One region of the Pseudomonas sp. FG36 genome, then DNA from elsewhere that is predicted to be linked to it. Evidence: riboswitches for the same ligand, from Rfam matches in the RefSeq annotation. Region 1 holds a riboswitch; each other region holds the start of a gene.
The links. A riboswitch is a leader RNA that binds a small molecule or an ion and turns the genes downstream of it on or off. The one in region 1 is predicted to bind cobalamin.
Positions count from the first base shown of each region.

Region 2: linked by a shared signal. The riboswitch ahead of ACODS9_RS00055 (ABC transporter substrate-binding protein) and the one ahead of ACODS9_RS10075 (TonB-dependent receptor) in region 1 are both predicted to bind cobalamin.
Region 3: linked by a shared signal. The riboswitch ahead of ACODS9_RS24580 (TonB-dependent receptor plug domain-containing protein) and the one ahead of ACODS9_RS10075 (TonB-dependent receptor) in region 1 are both predicted to bind cobalamin.
Region 4: linked by a shared signal. The riboswitch ahead of cobW (cobalamin biosynthesis protein CobW) and the one ahead of ACODS9_RS10075 (TonB-dependent receptor) in region 1 are both predicted to bind cobalamin.

Region 1 is NZ_JBMDJQ010000009.1:167,086-171,422, forward strand. It holds gene ACODS9_RS10070 (GlxA family transcriptional regulator) at 1-60, opposite strand, end outside; gene ACODS9_RS10075 (TonB-dependent receptor) at 234-2,351, opposite strand; cobalamin riboswitch at 2,459-2,663, opposite strand; gene ACODS9_RS10080 (PaaI family thioesterase) at 2,852-3,349, shown strand; gene ACODS9_RS10085 (GNAT family N-acetyltransferase) at 3,415-3,936, shown strand; gene ACODS9_RS10090 (glutathione S-transferase N-terminal domain-containing protein) at 3,962-4,337, shown strand, end outside.
Region 2 is NZ_JBMDJQ010000001.1:8,106-12,442, reverse strand. It holds gene ACODS9_RS00070 (aromatic ring-hydroxylating oxygenase subunit alpha) at 1-717, shown strand, start outside; gene ACODS9_RS00065 (PDR/VanB family oxidoreductase) at 782-1,756, shown strand; gene ACODS9_RS00060 (acetyltransferase domain-containing protein) at 1,954-3,114, shown strand; cobalamin riboswitch at 3,142-3,339, shown strand; gene ACODS9_RS00055 (ABC transporter substrate-binding protein) at 3,449-4,337, shown strand, end outside.
Region 3 is NZ_JBMDJQ010000048.1:15,104-19,440, forward strand. It holds gene ACODS9_RS24570 (TonB-dependent receptor) at 1-2,096, opposite strand, end outside; gene ACODS9_RS24575 (DUF2946 family protein) at 2,168-2,557, opposite strand; cobalamin riboswitch at 2,701-2,904, shown strand; gene ACODS9_RS24580 (TonB-dependent receptor plug domain-containing protein) at 2,995-4,337, shown strand, end outside.
Region 4 is NZ_JBMDJQ010000008.1:21,864-26,200, forward strand. It holds gene cobN (cobaltochelatase subunit CobN) at 1-1,200, opposite strand, end outside; gene cobW (cobalamin biosynthesis protein CobW) at 1,204-2,271, opposite strand; cobalamin riboswitch at 2,373-2,569, opposite strand; cobalamin riboswitch at 2,631-2,853, shown strand; gene ACODS9_RS08595 (CbtB domain-containing protein) at 2,954-3,139, shown strand; gene ACODS9_RS08600 (CbtA family protein) at 3,150-3,839, shown strand; gene ACODS9_RS08605 (cobalamin biosynthesis protein) at 3,839-4,249, shown strand; gene cobM (precorrin-4 C(11)-methyltransferase) at 4,279-4,337, shown strand, end outside.

The DNA of each region.
Region 1 (4,337 bases):
GGTGCGCGGCTGGTCAAGCGCGTGCACGGGCGCTGCGGGAATCTGCGGGATGTCGGTCATGGCGCGCTGCTTGTGGACGGGGCGTAGGCCCTAGTCGAGCAGGTGGCGCGATGATGTTCAAGCACGACGCGATGGCCGTCAGGCCTGGCTCTTGTGGGAGCGGGCTTGCCCCGCGATTGCAGCATCAGCCGCATCGCGGGGCGAGCCTGTTCTCACGCTGTTACCTGGCCGACCTAGAAGCTGTAGTCCACAGTGGCGAAGTACGAGCGCGGCGCGCCCAGCAGCCACTGTTCGCCGCTGTAGCTCGACTGGGCGTACTCGCGATCAAACAGGTTGTTCACCTGCAGACCCAGGCGCACGTCGGGCAGCACCTGCCAGCCGATGTTGGCATCGACCACGGTGTAGCCCGGCACGCGTTGGTCATTGGCGGCGCTGGTATAGCGGGCGTCTACGTAGCGCAGGCCGATGCCGGTGTCGACGCTTTGCCCGAAGCCTTTGCTCAGCCACAGGTTGGCGGTACGACGTGGGACGTCCTGCGGATGGTTGCCAGACCGGTCGTAGGAAACGCCTCGGCTGAGTTGAGTGAAATCATCGTACTTGGCGCGCACCAAGGCTGCGTTGCCCGACAGTTGCCATTGATTGCCCAGAGCCAGCTCCAGGCTTGCCTCCAGGCCATCGGAGGTCTGTTGGCCTGCCTGCTGGCTGCGCTTGGAGACCACGTCGTACACCGGCAGCTTCTTCTTGACGATGTGGTAGGCCGCCAACGTCCATTCGCCGCGTCCGTCCCAGAACCGTTGCTTGAGGCCGAATTCGGTCTGCTTGGCTTCGGTCAGTTCAAGGCGTTGCTCCGGGCGCAGGGTCAGCAGGTCACCGACACCATCCTCGCTGGTGGAGTACTGGCCGTACACGGACAGATCGTCAGTCAGCGCGTACACCAGGCCGGCGCGCCAGTTGCCGCCACGCAGGCTCTGGTCTTCGCGAGTGTCCTTCACCAGGTCGTTGCGGTCGATGTGGTTCTGGTCGCGGCGTATGCCGGTGACCAGCGACAGGCGCTCGGTCAGTTGCGTGCGGTTTTCGGCGAACAGCGAGAAGGTGCTGGTTTTCGACAGCGTCTGCGGGCGCGTCGGATCGGCACTGTGGAACCCGCCGGGCGCCGGCCGCCAAGGATCGAGCGGGTCGGTGTAGCCATCTTCGTAGGGCGAGTTGCTGTCGATGTTGAAGCGGATCTTGTTGTACTCGGCGCCCACCACGGTCTTGCTGGCCAGGCCGAACAGCGAGTGATCGAAGGTGAAGCTCTGGCGGTCGCCGATCTGCTCCTGGTTGTGCTTGATCTCCAGGAAACTGCCGCGCTGGATCACACCGGCATCCCAGGCGTACTCCTCGGCATTGCGCCAGTGGCGACGGCTCTTGATGTAGTACAGCTGGTTGCTGGCGCTGATGCTGTCGCTGATGTTCCAGTCGCTGGTCAGCCGTGTCCACTCATCGTGGTAGCGCTGCTGGTCATTGCTGACGTTGTAGTTCTTGTTGCGCACACTGCTGCGCAGATGGCCGTCGATCAGCGGCGTGCCGTAGTAGTTGGCAGGTTGTGCGTCGCCGCGTTCGTGGGACAAGGTGAAACTCAGGTCGTCACTGGCATCGAAGCGCAGCGCGCCGGAAAACGCCAGGCTGCGCGAATCGGTGCGGTCGACCCAGCCGTTGCCCGCCTGCTGGTTCAGGGTGGCGCGGTAGCTCAGGCGCTCGCTCAGGCTGCCGCCGCTGTCCAGCCCCAGTTGCTGGCGGTCCCAGGAGCCGTAGCCCAAGCGCAGGTGGTTGCGGATATCACCGCTGAAGGGCTTTTTCGGAATCACGTTGACCGTTGCCCCGGTGGCGCCTTCGCCATACAGCACCGAGGCAGGCCCACGGATCACATCGATACGCTCGACCATCCAGGGATCGACCGGGTAGGTGAGGGTGCCGGCGCCGGCGTACAGGCGCGACCCGTCGAACAGGGTCATCACCGAACTCTGGCCCGTGAAACCGCGCGCCGACAAGCCGGTGCCGCCATCGCCAGGGGTACCGATGAAGGTGATGCCCGGCGAGCGGGTCACGGCATCCTGCACCGTGGTGTTGTTGCGCTGCTGGATCTGCGCGGCGGTGATGCTGCTGGTGCTCGCCGGGGTTTCCAGGGCACTGAGGTTCAGGCGTGAACCGGCCTGGGTGGGGGTGGCCAGGTCGACGGTCTGCGGGTCGCGGCTGTCGGTGATCGCCGTGGAGGGCAGGGTGAGCGCAGGGCTGGGCTGCTCGTCGGCCAGAGCCGGCAGGGACACGGCCAGGCAGGCCGCCAGGGTGTGAAGCTTGTTGATACGGGACATGTCGTTCCACTGCTGCAGGAAAGAATGGATCCCGGTGGAAAACACGCAACGGCGAAGCGCGCGCAGGCGCGCACGCGAATACCGGCCTGCGCCCGCCCACCGCGGGTTGCCAAGTGAAGCCTCAGGCCGGTCTCCGGGCTTGCGAGGGTCGTGAAGCCTTCACCTTCCCATGCGTGTGCACAGTGGTCTGTCGAAGGGTTCGCTCGCTTACCGTTGCGGGGGCAGCGCCGGACTTGTCGTGGTATCGACTCACCGGCTTCCCGTTTCACCTTGCGCGCGGCGGCGCAGGGCACCTGAAACTGGCGCGCATCTGACCACCGAACGGGCAGGGAGTCAATCGTCTGGATGGGCGGGCCGAGTGTGGCTGAATCGCGGTTCAGAGCGGTTGTCGTCAGGCCAGCGTTGTCTGCGGACAGGCCGCGTGGATTGGCGCAGGCCGCGCAGGGCGCTACCATCGGTAGCCAGCCTCCTTATCCAACACCAACAAGCCAAGGACGCGTATGACCGAGCAAGCCATGTCCCTGCAACAACTCGCCGCCCCCGAAGGCATCTGTTACGGCTGCGGCTGTTCCCACCCCAGCGGCCTGCATGTGCAGAGCCACTGGGACGCCGACGGCATCCACCTGTCGTGCCGGCATACCCCCGACCCGACCTTCACCGGCTGGCCCGGCCTGGTCTACGGTGGCCTGCTGGCCATGCTGGTCGACTGCCATTCCAACTGGACCGCCATGGCCTGTCACTACCGTGCCGAAGGCCGCGAACCTGGCAGCCTGCCGCGTATCGACTGTGTCACCGGCCAGCTTGGCCTGACCTACCTCAAGCCCACGCCCATGGGCGTCGAACTGCTGCTCAAGGCCCGGGTCGAGGGCGAGCTGGGGCGCAAGACCCGGGTGATCTGCGAGGTCTGGGCCGGGGATGTACTGACTGTCACCGCCGATTCGGTGTTCGTGCGGGTCGATACCGAGAAGCTCAAGCGCCAGGCCCATGGCGACGCCTGAACTTGCACCGATGGGGTGGGGCTGGCATTGTCGAACGTGACCCGGCTGCCCGACAGGATGTTGCCATGCCCTACCAGATTCGCCCGGCCCGTGACGAAGATTGCGTGGCCCTGAGCCTCGTCGGCCAAGCTACCTTCGCCCTGGCCAGCCCGCCCGATAGCGCGGTCAGCGCCCAGCAGCACTACATCGCCCACCATCTCCAGCCCGAACATTTCCAGGCGCACCTGGCGCACCCGCACAAGCGATTGCTGGTGGTCGAACGGGATGGCCAGGTGCTGGGCTACAGCATGCTCGACCTGGCGCCCGGCAAGCTGGGTATTGCCGAAGCCGATCAACTGGCGGAAATCTCCCGCTGCTATGTACTACCCTGTGCCCATGGCACCGGCGCCGCGCAATTGTTGCTCGCCACCACCCTGGCCCAGGTCGATGGCCTGGCGCGCCTGACAGTCAATGAGCTGAACGCCCGGGCGATCGGTTTCTATCAGCGCAACGGCTTTCGCAAGGTGGGAGAGGCGATCTTCCCTTGTGGCGACGAGCGGCACCGCGACTGGGTGATGGTCAGGATGGCCGAAGATCATCTAGATTGAACGCTCCCAACGCGAAGGCACCCCCATGACCGAACTTTCCGCATTCCCCATCACCGGCAAATGGCCGGCGCGACACCCCGAGCGTCTGCAACTGTACTCGCTGGCCACGCCCAACGGGGTCAAGGTCTCGATCATGCTCGAGGAAATCGGCCTGCCCTACGAGGTGCACAAGGTCAGCTTCGAAACCGAAGACCAGTTGAGCCCCGCGTTCATCTCCCTGAGCGCCAACAACAAGATCCCGGCGATCCTCGACCCCAATGGGCCGGGGGGCCAACCGTTGCCATTGTTCGAGTCGGGGGCGATCCTGCAGTACCTGGCCGAGAAGAGCGGCCAGTTGCTGAGCCAGGACCCGGCCCAGCGCTACCAGACCCTGCAGTGGCTGATGTTCCAGATGGGCGGCA
Region 2 (4,337 bases), on a different contig from region 1:
TCAACCCTGGTGCAGCTGCGCGTGGAGGAATACGCCGGCTTCATCTTCATCAACATGGACAACGACGCAGGCTCCGTCGAAGACCAGCTGCCGGGAATGCAGAAGCGCATGCGCGAAGCCTGCGCGGTGATCGACGACCTGCATCTGGCCGCGCGCTTCGTCAGCGACACCCCGGCCAACTGGAAATCCATCGTCGACAACTATTTGGAGTGCTACCACTGTGCCCCGGCCCACCCCGGTTTCTCCGATTCGGTGGACGTCGGCCAGTACAGCCACAGCCTGCACGGCAACTGGACCCTGCAATACGGCCTGGCCAAGCCGTCGGAGCAGTCATTCACCTTCGACGAGTCGGTGAAAGACCCGTCCTTCGCCGGCTTCTGGGCCTGGCCATGCACCATGTTCAACGTACCGCCAGGAGCCAACTTCATGACCGTGATCTACGAGTTCCCGGTCGATGCCGAAACCACCCTGCAGCACTACGACATCTACTTCCTCAACAAGGAACTCAGCGAAGAGCAGCACAAGCTGATCGACTGGTACCGCGAGGTGTTCCGCCCCGAGGACCTGCGGCTGGTCGAGAGCGTGCAGAAAGGCCTGAAGTCCCGCGGCTACCGTGGCCAGGGCCGGATCATGGTCGACGCCCAGCGCAGCGGCGTCAGCGAGCACGGCATCGCCCACTTCCACAACCTGATCGCGGTCGCCCATCTGGACGACTGAACACACCCAAGCTCCCCCGCCCCGCGCCAGGGCCTGGCGCGGGGCTTTGTTGTCGAGGTACGCCATGGCCAAGCAATACGAGATGTTCAAGGTGCGCGTGACCGGTGTGGAACAGGCCACGCCGCAGATCAAGCGCTTCACCCTGGCCCGCGCCGACGGCGGCCCCCTGCCCGCCTTCAGCGGCGGCAGCCACGTGATCGTGCAGATGCAGTCGCCCTGCGGCAGCCAGTTCAGCAATGCCTACTCGCTGATGAGCGACCCGCGTCAATTGCATAGCTACCAGATCGGCGTGCGGCTCGAGGAGCAGTCCAAGGGCGGTTCGGCGTTCATGCACAACCAGGTCGCGGTGGGCAGCGAGCTGACCATCTCCACCCCCAACAACCTGTTCGCCCTGGACGCCGATGCCGGGCGCCATGTGCTGATCGCCGGCGGCATCGGCATTACCCCCTTCCTGGCGCAGTTGCACGAGCTGGAAGGTGGCGCCACTCCCTACGAGCTGCACTACGCCTTCCGCGCCCCGGAACACGGCGCCTTCCAGGGCGACCTGGAACAAGGCCCGCATGCCGGCAACACGCGGTTCTACATCGACAGCCTGGACCGCAAGCTCGACCTCGCCGCGCTGTGCGCGGGCCTGGCCGATGACGCCCACCTCTATGTGTGCGGGCCCAAGCCGCTGATCGACGCGGTGATCGCCACCGCCGCCGCTGCTGGAATCGCCGAATCGCGGGTGCACTGGGAACAGTTCGCCGCCGCCGCGCCGGCCACAGGTGCGGCCTTCACCGTGGTGCTGGCCCGGTCGGGCACCGAACTGCAAGTCGAGGAAGGCATGACCATCCTCCAGGCCATCGAGAAGTCCAAGGCCGCGAAGGTCGAGTGCCTGTGCCGCGAAGGCGTGTGCGGCACCTGCGAGACGGCGATCCTCGAAGGCGAGGCCGAGCATTTCGACCAATACCTCAGCGACGAGGAAAAGGCTGCGCAGCAGAGCATGATGCTGTGCGTGTCGCGGGCGCGCTCGGCGCGGTTGGTGCTGGATCTCTGAGGGGCAAAGTCGGATCGTGTCCCAATGGGGCGAACGATGCCATCTCGGAGCAAGCCCGCTCCTGCAGGAATAGCGCATGACCTGTAGGAACGGGCTTGCCCCGCGATAGCGTCGAGCACGTCGATGCAAATGCGGGCCAGTAGATCAATTAATTGTTATGAGATAACATCTCGCATCCTCTGTTTGCGACTTTTTCAATGGCCAGCCCCCGACTCCCCCAACGCCTGCAAAGCATCGACGCCCTGCGCGGCCTGGTGATCCTGTTCATGCTGCTGGACCACGTGCGCGAAACCTTCTTCCTGCATCGCCAGGTCAGCGACCCGATGACCATCGATGCGATCGACGCCACCGAACCCAGCCTGTTCGCCAGTCGCACCCTGGCGCACCTGTGCGCGCCGGTGTTCGTGCTGCTTACCGGGCTATCGGCCTGGTTGTATGGCGAGAAGTACCAGGGCCGTGGCGATGTCTCGGTGTTCCTGTTCAAACGCGGTCTGTTCCTGGTACTGCTGGAATTCACCCTGGTCAACTTCGCCTGGACCTTCGAGTTGCCTCCGAGCGTGATCTACCTGCAGGTGATCTGGGCCATCGGCCTGAGCATGCTCGCCCTGTCGCTGCTGGTGTGGCTGCCGCGCCCGGCGCTGCTCGCCCTCGGCGCGCTGATCGTCGCCGGTCACAACCTGCTCGATGGCCTGCACTTCGGGCCGGAATCGGCGCTGCATGTGCCATGGGCGATCCTGCATGAGCGCAGTTGGCTGGAGGTGGGCGAACATCTGCGCCTGCGCACGTCCTACCCGCTGTTGCCGTGGATCGGCGTGATCGCCCTGGGTTATGGGCTCGGGCCGTGGTTTGCCCGGGGCAGCGACGCCGGCAAGCGCCAACAGCGCCTGCTATGGGCCGGCGCGGCGTTGCTGCTGGGGTTCGGCGCGCTGCGCCTGCTCAATGGCTACGGCGAAGCCCCCTGGAGCCTCTACGCCAGCGTCGGGCAGACGCTGATGAGCTTCTTCAATATCACCAAGTACCCACCGTCGTTGCTGTTCCTGGCCCTGACCCTCGGCGTCGGCCTGCTCCTGCTGCGCGGCTTCGAGCGTGCCGGCGACGCCCGCTGGATCGGCCCGCTTGCGGTGTTTGGCGCAGCGCCGATGTTCTTCTACCTGCTGCACCTGTATGTGCTCAAGCTGCTGTACGTGGCCTGCGTGGCGCTGTTCGGCCTGAACCAGGGCCGCTATTTCGGTTTCGATGGCATCGGGGCGGTATGGCTGACCGCCGTGCTGCTGCCACTTGCCCTGTACCTGCCGGTGCGCTGGTTCGCCCGGCTGAAAGCGCGCCGGCGCGATATCGCCTGGCTCAAGTACCTGTAAAAGCGTTTTCACCCGACAGCCCGATGGTCTACCATGCCGCCCGCCGGTTTCCACACGGAATCAAAAGGGAATCCCGGGCTCGCCACTGGCGATCCAAAGGGAACTGCCCCCGCAACTGTAGGTGCCGAGCCTGCGCCATCGATGCCACTGGGTCTGCCGACCCGGGAAGGCTGGCGCCGGCCTGGACGCACCAGTCAGGAGACCTGCCGGCACGCATTCACCAACCGGCGGGGTGTCCGGGATGGTCATCCGCCCTGGCCGCGTGCTTGCGCAGGCTGCCGGGCGATGCCTGTCCGTGGGCCATTCCGTGCACCACCCAGGAGATCGCCCCACCATGCCGCACCGCCTCGCCGCCCTCCTCGCCGGCCTGTCCCTGTCGGGCCTGGCCCACGCCAGCACCACCCTGTACCCGCTGACCGTCGACAACTGCGGCATGCCGCAGACCTTCACCCAGGCCCCGCAACGGGCGGTGACCGTCGGCCAGGCCGGCACCGAGCTGCTCTATGCCCTGGGCCTGGGTGAGCGGCTGGCCGGCACCTCGCTGTGGTTCAACAACGTGCTGCCGGAATTCAAGGCGCAGAACGACAAGGTCCCGCGCCTGGCCGACAACGAACCGAGCTTCGAGGCGGTGGTCGGCAAACGTCCGCAACTGGTGACGGCGCAGTTCGAATGGATGATCGGCGCCCAAGGGGCGGTCGGCACCCGCGAACAATTCCAGGAGCTGGGCATCCCCACCTACCTGCTGCCCTCGGACTGCGAGGGCAAGGACAACCTGGTGGGCGCCGACGGCACCCGCCTGCAGCCGTTCAAGGTGCAGAGCATCTACAAGAGCGTCAGCCAGCTGGCCGAGATATTCGACGTGCAGGAGCGTGGCGCGCGCCTGAATGCCGAGCTCCAGGGCCAACTGGAACAGGCCAGGCAGCGCCTGGCCGGCCAGGACCTGGCGCACACCAGCGCGCTGTTCTGGTTCTCCAGCGCCGACCTCAAGACCGACCCCTATGTCGCCGGCCGCCAGGGCGTGGCCGACTACATGCTGCAGACCCTTGGCGTGCGCAACGTGGTCGAGTCCAGCGAAGAATGGCCTACCGTGGGCTGGGAAACCCTGGTCAAAGCCAACCCCACCTGGCTGATCGTCGCGCGCATGGACCGCCGCCGCTACCCGGCCGACGACTACCAGAAAAAACTCGACTTCCTGCGCAGCGACCCGGTCACGCGCAATATGG
Region 3 (4,337 bases), on a different contig from region 1:
GTGTTGGTCTGGTGAATGAAGCGGGCGTAGACCTCGTCGGTGAGGTTGCGCAGGCGGGCGCTGAGTTGCACGTGCTGGTCCAGGTCGTGGGTCATCGACAGCCCGTAGACGGTGTACGAAGGCACCCACTGGGTGTTGGCGGTGTTGGCGTACACCGCCGAGACGTAGCGGGCGTCGGCGCCGACCTGCCAGCCCGGCGCCAGGTCGTAGGTCAGCCAGAGGTTGGCCACCCGGTCCGGGATGTTCACCGGGTTCTTGCCCTTGCGCGAGTACACCACGCCGCCGATGGTCTCGTTGAACTCGTCGTATTCGGCGTTGACCCAGCTGAAGTTGCCTGCCGCCAGCAGTTTGGGCGTGACCTTGAACGACGCCGCCAGCTCGATGCCGGTGGAGGTCTGCTGGCCGGCCTGCTCGGTGGTGTTGGGCACGGTCGAGGAGGGCACCGAGATGTTCTTGCGTACGATGCGGTAGGCCGCCGCGGTGGCCGAGCCGCGCCCGTCGAGGAAGTCGAACTTGCTGCCCACTTCCACCTGCCTGCCGGTGCTCAGGTCGAAGTCACCGACCTGGCTGATCGACGCGCCGGTGAGCGAGCCCCCTGGCGGTTCGGCCGAGGTGCTGTACTGGGTGTACAGGCTGATATTGGAGGTCAGGTCGTAGACCAGCCCCAGGCGCCCGGTGAAGGCATCCCAGCGCCGATTCAGCTTGGTCCGGGCCACGTGGTCGACCACGTCGAAGTCGATATGGTCGTAGCGCAGCGCGGTGACCAGCGACAGCTGGTCGGTCAGGCGGGTACGGTTCTCGACGAAGCCCGCAGTGGTATCGGTCGTGGTGCTGCGCCCCTTGGCGCGTGGCGCGTCCATGCCAGGGATGTCGAGGAAGTGGCCAGGCTGGAAACCGTTGGGATCGATGCTGTCGAACGCGCCCTTGGACAACGGGTAGGCGGTCTGCTGGTTGCGGTTGTAGTCCATGCCGAACGCCCAGTCGCTGGCCAGGCCGAACAGCTGGCCCTGGTGGGTCAGCTCGACGCGGTTGCCGTTGACCTCCTGGTCGTGGCGCTGGTGGTAGCCACCGGAGCGGGCGATGGCGGTGTTGCCGGGGTTGTAGCGGTACACCTCGAGGTTGCGGTAATCGCGCTGGCCGTTGTAGTGGTAGAAGGTGTTGCGCAACTGGTTGCTGTCGTCGATGCGGTAGTCGGTGATCGAGCGCAGCCAGCGGGTGCGCTGCTCGTAGCGGCCGTCCTCGACGTTGTAGTTGTCGAAACGGTGGTGCTTGTCGATGTGCAGGGTGCCGCTGGCCGGTTGCAGCACCGGCGCGCCCCAGTAGGGGCTGTCTTCCTTCTCTTCGAGATACTCGATGGCCAGGGTGTGCGACAGCTGGTCGTTGATGTCGCTGAGCAGCGAGAAGGCCAGGTTGCCGGCCCCGTTCTCCTGGCGGTCGATATAGCCATTGGTGCTGGTGCGGCTGTAGTCGAGCCGCGCGTAGTGGCGCGGGCCGTCACCGCTGTTGAGCGCCTTGTTGAAGCCGACCGAGGTTTCCATCGTGTCGTAGCGCCCATAGCTGACGCGGCCCTCGAAGGTGTCCTCGTCGCGGTTGGCCAGTTTGGTGATCATGTTCAGGCTGCCGCCGACGGCGCCGCTGCCGTTGAGGAACGACGACGGCCCGCCGAGCAGTTCGACACGATCGTAGATCCATGCTCCGACCGGGCGCCCGGCGGCGCCATACTGCAGGTTGATGCCGTTGAACAGCTGGCTGACCTGGGCGCCGTTGAAGCCGCGATACGTCACGTAGCCGCCCCAGCCGGGCGGTGCCGAGGCGTTGACTCCGGGCAGCGCATTGGCCGCGTCCTGGAAGTTGCGCGCGCCGATGCGCTGCATGGTCTTGCGGTCGGCGACGCTGACCGAGGCGGGGTTCTCGCGGGCGCTGAGGTTCAGGCGTGAGCCGCTTTCGATGGGCCGGTCGAGGTCGAGGCTGGTCGCCTCCTTGGCTTGGTCGGACGTGGCCGTGACGTTGCTGGCGGGCAGGGTGAGGGTGTCGTCCTGCGCCCAGGCGCAGGTTGCGCTGCCAACGAGCAGCGCCAGAGTGGTCATGCGGAACATGCAAGGCTTCCTGGCTGAAATCAATGAGCGCACGCCCGCTGCCGATCAGGCAGTTCGAGGGCGTGGCGATGTCAGAACGCGAGAAGCGAAGCGGGGGAGGCGCGGGGATTGACCAGTGGCCAGCGCTGCTTGGGCAGGCGCGGCGCGGGTTGTCTGGGTAAGGGTTTGCTCGACTCCCCGGCGAGCAGGGCCAGCAAACCGAAGAACACCGCCAGCAGGATGGCGCTGAACAGGCTGGCGATCACGCAGTCGCCGCCGGCGGGCAGCACCGGGTCGGTGATGTCCTGGTCGCCCTTGAACACGCCGCTGCTGTCGGCCGCGCACCAGGCGGCGTCGTCGAGGCCGGCCAGGCGCAGCCCGGCCATCTGCCCATGGCCCATGGCGCACAGCAACGAGCCGAACAGGATGCTGAAATACAGCACCCAGGCGACTTGCGATCGTGTGTGGCGGGCCAGCTTCATCGGCAAAGCTCGAAGGGAACGGGAATAGGTTAGGCGTGCGGATTCTACAACTTTTGACACATCTGCCTAGAGTGATTGGCAGATAAAAAACACGCGAAACGATTCACCGGCCTTTGCTTGACGCACCTTGCCCCAAGGTGTTCAGATGCCGACCGATTTCAGGTGTCCCATGCCGCCGCGCATGGGGTGAAACGGGAAACCGGTACGCGCTTCGCGCCAGTCCGGTGCTGCCCCCGCAACGGTATGCAAGTGATGCCTTCGACAGACCACTGTGGCCCGCGCGTCATGGGAAGGTGAAGGCATCTTGTCTTGCGAGCCCGGAGACCGGCCTGGAATGTAGTAGGCAAACTCCTGCGGTGGGCGGGCATGGGCCGGTATTGGCGTGTGTGCGATCCGTGCTCCTGCGTGCTTCTGCGAAAGTCACTTTCGAGAAGAGCATGATTGCTGTGATTCACTCCCGACGTCGTTTCCCCAAGGCCCGGACCTTGTTCCTGGGCTGCCTGGCCAGCCCCCTGGCACTGGCCGAAAACACCCCCCTGATCCTCGACCAGCAGATCGTCGCCGCGCCGTCGGTGGAGTCGACCACGGTCGCCGCCATGGCCCAGTACGGCAGCAAGGTCGAGATCGTCAGCCGCGAGCAGATCGAGCGCGCCGGCCCCGGCGCCGACATCACCCGGGTGATGCAGATGTTCATCCCCGGCTTCTACGTAGCGCCGAAGAACGGCCCATTCGACTACGGCACCTACTCGCTGCTCGGCGGGCGCAACGACGACACACTGATCCTGCTCGACGGTGTACGCCTGAACAACCGCCTGTACGGCGGCCTGTACCTGGACACACTGCCGGCCAACGCGGTGGAGCGCATCGAGGTGCTCAAGGGCGGCCAGAGCCTGTTGTTCGGCACCCAGGCCGTGGCGGGAGTGATCAACATCGTCACCCGCAGCCCGCAACGTCGTCAGGCTTCAGGTGAGGTCAACCTGGGCCTGGACAGCTTCGCCGGCAGCAGCAAGGACGCCCGCGTCGAGCAGATCTTCAGCAATGGCTTCGGCGACCTGGGCCTGCTGGCCTATGTCAGCCACAACGTCTCCGACGGTTACCAGCCGTTTCGCAACCGCGACTACAGCGGCAACGTCAGCGACAAAAAGCGCGGCTACGAGGTGACCACCTTCGGCGGCAAGGCGATCCAGGCCTTCGGTGACGATGCGCGGCTGGAGCTGTTCTACCAGTACACAGACGCCAACCTCGATTTCGCCCGACCGGTGAACAACTACAAGACCACCAATGACCGCGTGCAGCAGATCGCCACGGCTACCTTCGAACAGCGCATCAGCGAGCGCCTGAGCTACTTCGTCAAGGGCCACGTCAACGACTGGGACACCCGCTACACCCGCATCAACAACCGCGCCGACGGCTCCCGCGACGTGGTCAACCACAACGACTACTGGGGCTTTACCGATTGGGGCGTGCAGGCCGAGGGCAAGGCCGAACTCGACGGCGGCCACGTGCTGGTGTTCGGTTCCGACAACCAGTGGTTCAAGGGCCAGGACGACGTGCTGGTGATCGACGACAACAAGGCCCAGGCCAATGCGTTGTACGCCCAACTGCGTCCCAGGATCGAGGCCTTGCCCAACTGGCACCCGAGCCTCGGCCTGCGCCACGAGGCCATGAGCGGCGGCGACAGCGCCACCGTCGGCATGCTCACCTCGCTGTACGACCTGAACGACAACTGGCAACTGCGCGGCCAGTATGGCAGCGCCTACAAGCTGCCCAATGCCGAGCA
Region 4 (4,337 bases), on a different contig from region 1:
GTCGAGGCCGACACCATTGCCGATGCGCCCGTCGCGGGTCGGGTAGTTGGCCAGCACCAGGGCCACGCGCTTCTCCTGGTTGTCCAGGCGCGCCAGTGTCACCCAACGCCGCGCCAGTTCAGCGACGAAATCCATGCGTTCGGGGTGAGCGCGGTAGCAGACCACGTCGGACTGGCTGCGCTCGCTGCGCCAGGCCAGGTCCTTGAAGCTCACCGGCCGGGTGATGATGCGCCCGTCCAGCTCGGGCAAGGCGATGTGCATCGCCAGGTCGCGGGCGCCGAGGCCCTGCTCGCTCTGCTCCCAGCCGGGCTGGTTGTCCTGGGCGCAGATCGCCTGCAACACCGGCACGTCGCGACGCAGCGGGCGCAGATTGGGCTGTTCGGGGCTGGACAGGGCAAAACCTGTGGTGTTGATCACCACCTCGGCCTGCACTTCGTCGAGCCAGGCCTCGACCTGGTCCAGGCAGGCGCGCTCCTTGAGGCTGGCCACGGCGATCGGTAACGGATTCAAGCCGCAAGCCTGCAGGCGCTGGCAGAACACATCGATGAACGCGGTGTTGGCTGCCTGCAGGTGGGAGCGGTAGAACAGCAGCGGCGCCACCGGGTGCTCCGGGTGCCACTCGGCGTACCAGTCCTCGAGCCGTGCGCTGGCCTTGGCCGGGTGGTAGACCACCGTGCGCGGCAAAGGCTGCGGTTCGTCCCAGGGGTAGGCGCGCCCCAGCCACTGGCTGGCCAGGCAGTTGAACAGGTTCAGTGCATTGGCCTTGCCGCCCTGGCGCAGGTAATGCCAGAGGCGCTCGGCCTGTTCGCCGCGTACCGTGCCCAGCCCGGTCAGCTCCGGATCGGGGCGGTCGTCGCCGGGTACCAGGATCAGTTGCACGCCCCGTGCCGCCAGCTCGACCAGTTGTTCGACACCGTAGCGCCAATAACCGACGCCGCCGTGCAGCGACACCAGGATCACCTTGGCATGGCGCAGCACCTGGTCGACATACAGGTCGACCGAGGCGTGGTTCTGCACCTGCATCGGATTGGCCAGGCGCACGCTGGGGAAATCCGCCGGCAACTGCTCGGCGGTTTCGGCAAGCAGCGCCAGGTGTGAGTCACCGCTGCAGAGGATGACCAGTTCGGCGGGGGTCTGGCCGAGGTCGGCGATGCTGTCGTCCGGCACAAAGCCGCCGGGCTGGGTCCGCAGCAGGTGCATGGGTCAGGCGCCCAGGGCCTGGCGCAGGCGCGCTTCCAGCTGGGTCGCGTCCAGGTCCTGGCCGATCAGCACCAGGCGGGTGATCCGTGGCTCCTCGCTGCGCCATGCACGGTCGAAGTGCTTGTCGAAGCGGGTACCCACACCCTGGATCAGCAGACGCATCGGCTTGCCGGGAATGGCGGCGAAGCCCTTGGCACGCAGGATGCCGAACTCGGTGACCAGTTGCGTCAAGGCATCGAGCAGCAGGCTTTCGTCGGCCTCGGGCAGGTCGATGGAGATCGAGTCGAAGGCGTCGTGGTCATGGTCGTCATGGTCATCGCCGTCGTGATGGCTGTCGTGGTGGGTGCGGCGGCCATCGATATGCGCCTCGGACTCGGCGCCCACGCCCAGCAGCACCTCCAGCGGCAGGCGACCACTGCTTGCCTCGATCACCTTGACCGCCGGCGGCAGCTCCTCGGCCACTTCGGCACGGACCTTGGCCAGGCCCTCGGCATCGATCAGGTCGGCCTTGTTCAGTACCACCAGGTCGGCGCTGGCCAGCTGGTCGGCGAACAGTTCGTGCAGCGGCGACTCGTGATCGAGGTTGGGGTCAAGCTTGCGCTGGGCGTCGACCTGGTCCGGGTAGGCGGCAAAGGTGCCGGCGGCCACGGCCGGGCTGTCGACCACGGTGATCACCGCATCGACGGTGCAGGCGTTGCGGATCTCCGGCCACTGGAAGGCCTGCACCAGGGGTTTTGGCAGGGCCAGGCCGCTGGTTTCGATGAGGATATGGTCGAGATCGCCGCGGCGCGCCACCAGCTCGCGCATCACCGGGAAGAATTCTTCCTGCACGGTGCAGCACAGGCAGCCGTTGGCCAGCTCGTAGACGCGGCCGTTGGCCTCTTCCTCGGAGCAGCCGATGCTGCACTGCTTGAGGATCTCGCCATCGATGCCCAGCTCGCCGAATTCGTTGACGATTACCGCGATGCGGCGGCCCTGGGCGTTGTCGAGCATATGGCGCAGCAAGGTGGTCTTGCCCGAGCCGAGGAAGCCGGTAACGATGGTGACGGGGAGCTTGGCCAGTGTTTTCATGTCGCGATGCCCTTGGCAGCAATGGCGCGGGCATGCAGGACGACAGCCACGGCCCGTGTCGGCCTGGCTGTTTCGCCACCGGATCACCCCGCCCGGTTGAAAGTCGAAAACGTTGCGAGGCAGGTCTCCTGGCTTGCACCGCCGGCCATCAAAGCCGGTGGGATGGCGCCTTCCCGCGCGTGCGCAGTGGCTGTGCCGAACCCTTCAGTGCCTACAGTTGCGGGGGCAGCCGCGGCTTGTACCGCGTTCCCGTCTTAGCCCGGGACAACGCCCGGGAACCTCGAACCGGCAAGGCTACGCAGTGCCTGCCTGGCGGTCAACCGCCGCGGCGATTGACGCAGGCCCGGCCCCGTGATTTGCTAGCGCATTGCGTTCAGGTGCCCCCAACGGGGGTGAAACGGGAAACCGGTGCGTCGCGCCTCCTTTAGAAGAGGGCCGACAAAGCCGGTGCTGCCCCCGCAACGGTAAGCGAGAGAAGCGTCAGACCACTGTGCCCATCGTGCGGCATGGGAAGGTGACGTAGTCGATGGAGCCCCGCTCCACCTCGCCAGCCCGGAGACCGGCCTGACATGCTTGCAGAACACCCCGCGGTGGGCGGGCGCTGTCGTATCACCCGGGCCAGCCGTGCCCGGGGGCGTCGCGCCTGCCCGTTGCCACAACAAAAGCAGCAGAGGAACGCGTCATGCCCATCACCCACGCCAAACCCAGTATCGCCACCCCCGTCAGTCTCAGCCAGCGCCTGATCGTCGCGGTCGGCGCCAGCCTGCTGGGCCTGTGCCTGGTGTACTTCGCCGGTTTCTCGCACATCGAGGCGGTGCACAACGCCGCCCACGACACCCGCCACAGCGCCGCCTTCCCTTGCCACTGAGTACGCCCGCATGATCACGCGCATCGCCCGTACCGCGGGTTTCAGCGGCCTGCTCGCCGCCCTGCTGCTGACCCTGCTGCAAAGCTTCTGGGTCGCCCCGCTGATTCTCCAGGCGGAAACCTATGAAACCGCCGCCCCCGTCGCCGAACAGCATGAGCATGGCGAAGCCGCCGCGCCCCATGAGCACAGCGCCGAGGCCTGGGCACCCGAAGATGGCTGGCAGCGTATCCTGTCCACCACGGGCGGCAACCTGGTGGTCGCCGTCGGCTTCGCCCTGATCCTCGCCGCCCTGTACAGCCTGCGTGCCCCGGGCCGCGTGGCCACCGGCGCGCTGTGGGGCCTGGCGGGCTTCGCCGTGTTCTGCCTGGCGCCGACCCTGGGCCTGCCACCGGAACTGCCTGGTACCGCCGCCGCCGACCTTGGCCAGCGCCAGACCTGGTGGATCGGCACCGCCGCCGCCACTGCCGCCGGTCTGGCACTGTTGGTGTTCGCCCAGCACTGGCTGTTCAAGGTGCTCGGAGTCGCCCTGCTGGTGATCCCGCACCTGATCGGCGCACCACAGCCACCGGTTCATGAAAGCCTGGCCCCCGAGGCGCTGGAGACCCAGTTCAAGATCGCTTCGTGGCTGACCAACGCCGCGTTCTGGGTGGCCTTGGGCCTGCTCAGCGCCTGGTTGTTCCGCCGCTCCAGCCAGCACTGATGCGCGACATTGTTCCCCAGCCGGCGTTGTATGCCGGCTTTGGTTGCCGCCGTGGCTGCCCGGTCGAAACGCTCGCGGTGCTGCTGCGCCAGACCCTGACCAACCACGCCCTGCCCCTGTCGGCGCTGAAGGCAATCGCCAGCATCGAACCCAAGGCACGCGAGCCCGGCCTGCTGGCACTGGCCGAGCGGCTCGGGTTGCCGTTCATCTGCTTCGACAGCAACCACTTGTCGACCTTCGAAGCGCTGCTCAGTCAGCGCTCGACAACGGTGTACGCCCAGACTGGCTGCTGGGGTGTCGCCGAAAGCGCAGCCCTGGCCCTGGCCGGGCGCACTGGCGCCGCGCCGCGCCTGCATGTGCCAAGGCAAGGGCTCGGCGGCGCTACCCTGGCCCTGGCCATCGGCGGATAATCCGCTCCTTTTACCTGCAAGGAACCCCCATGACGGTCTATTTCATCGGCGCCGGCCCCGGCGATCCCGAGCTGATCACGGTCAAGGG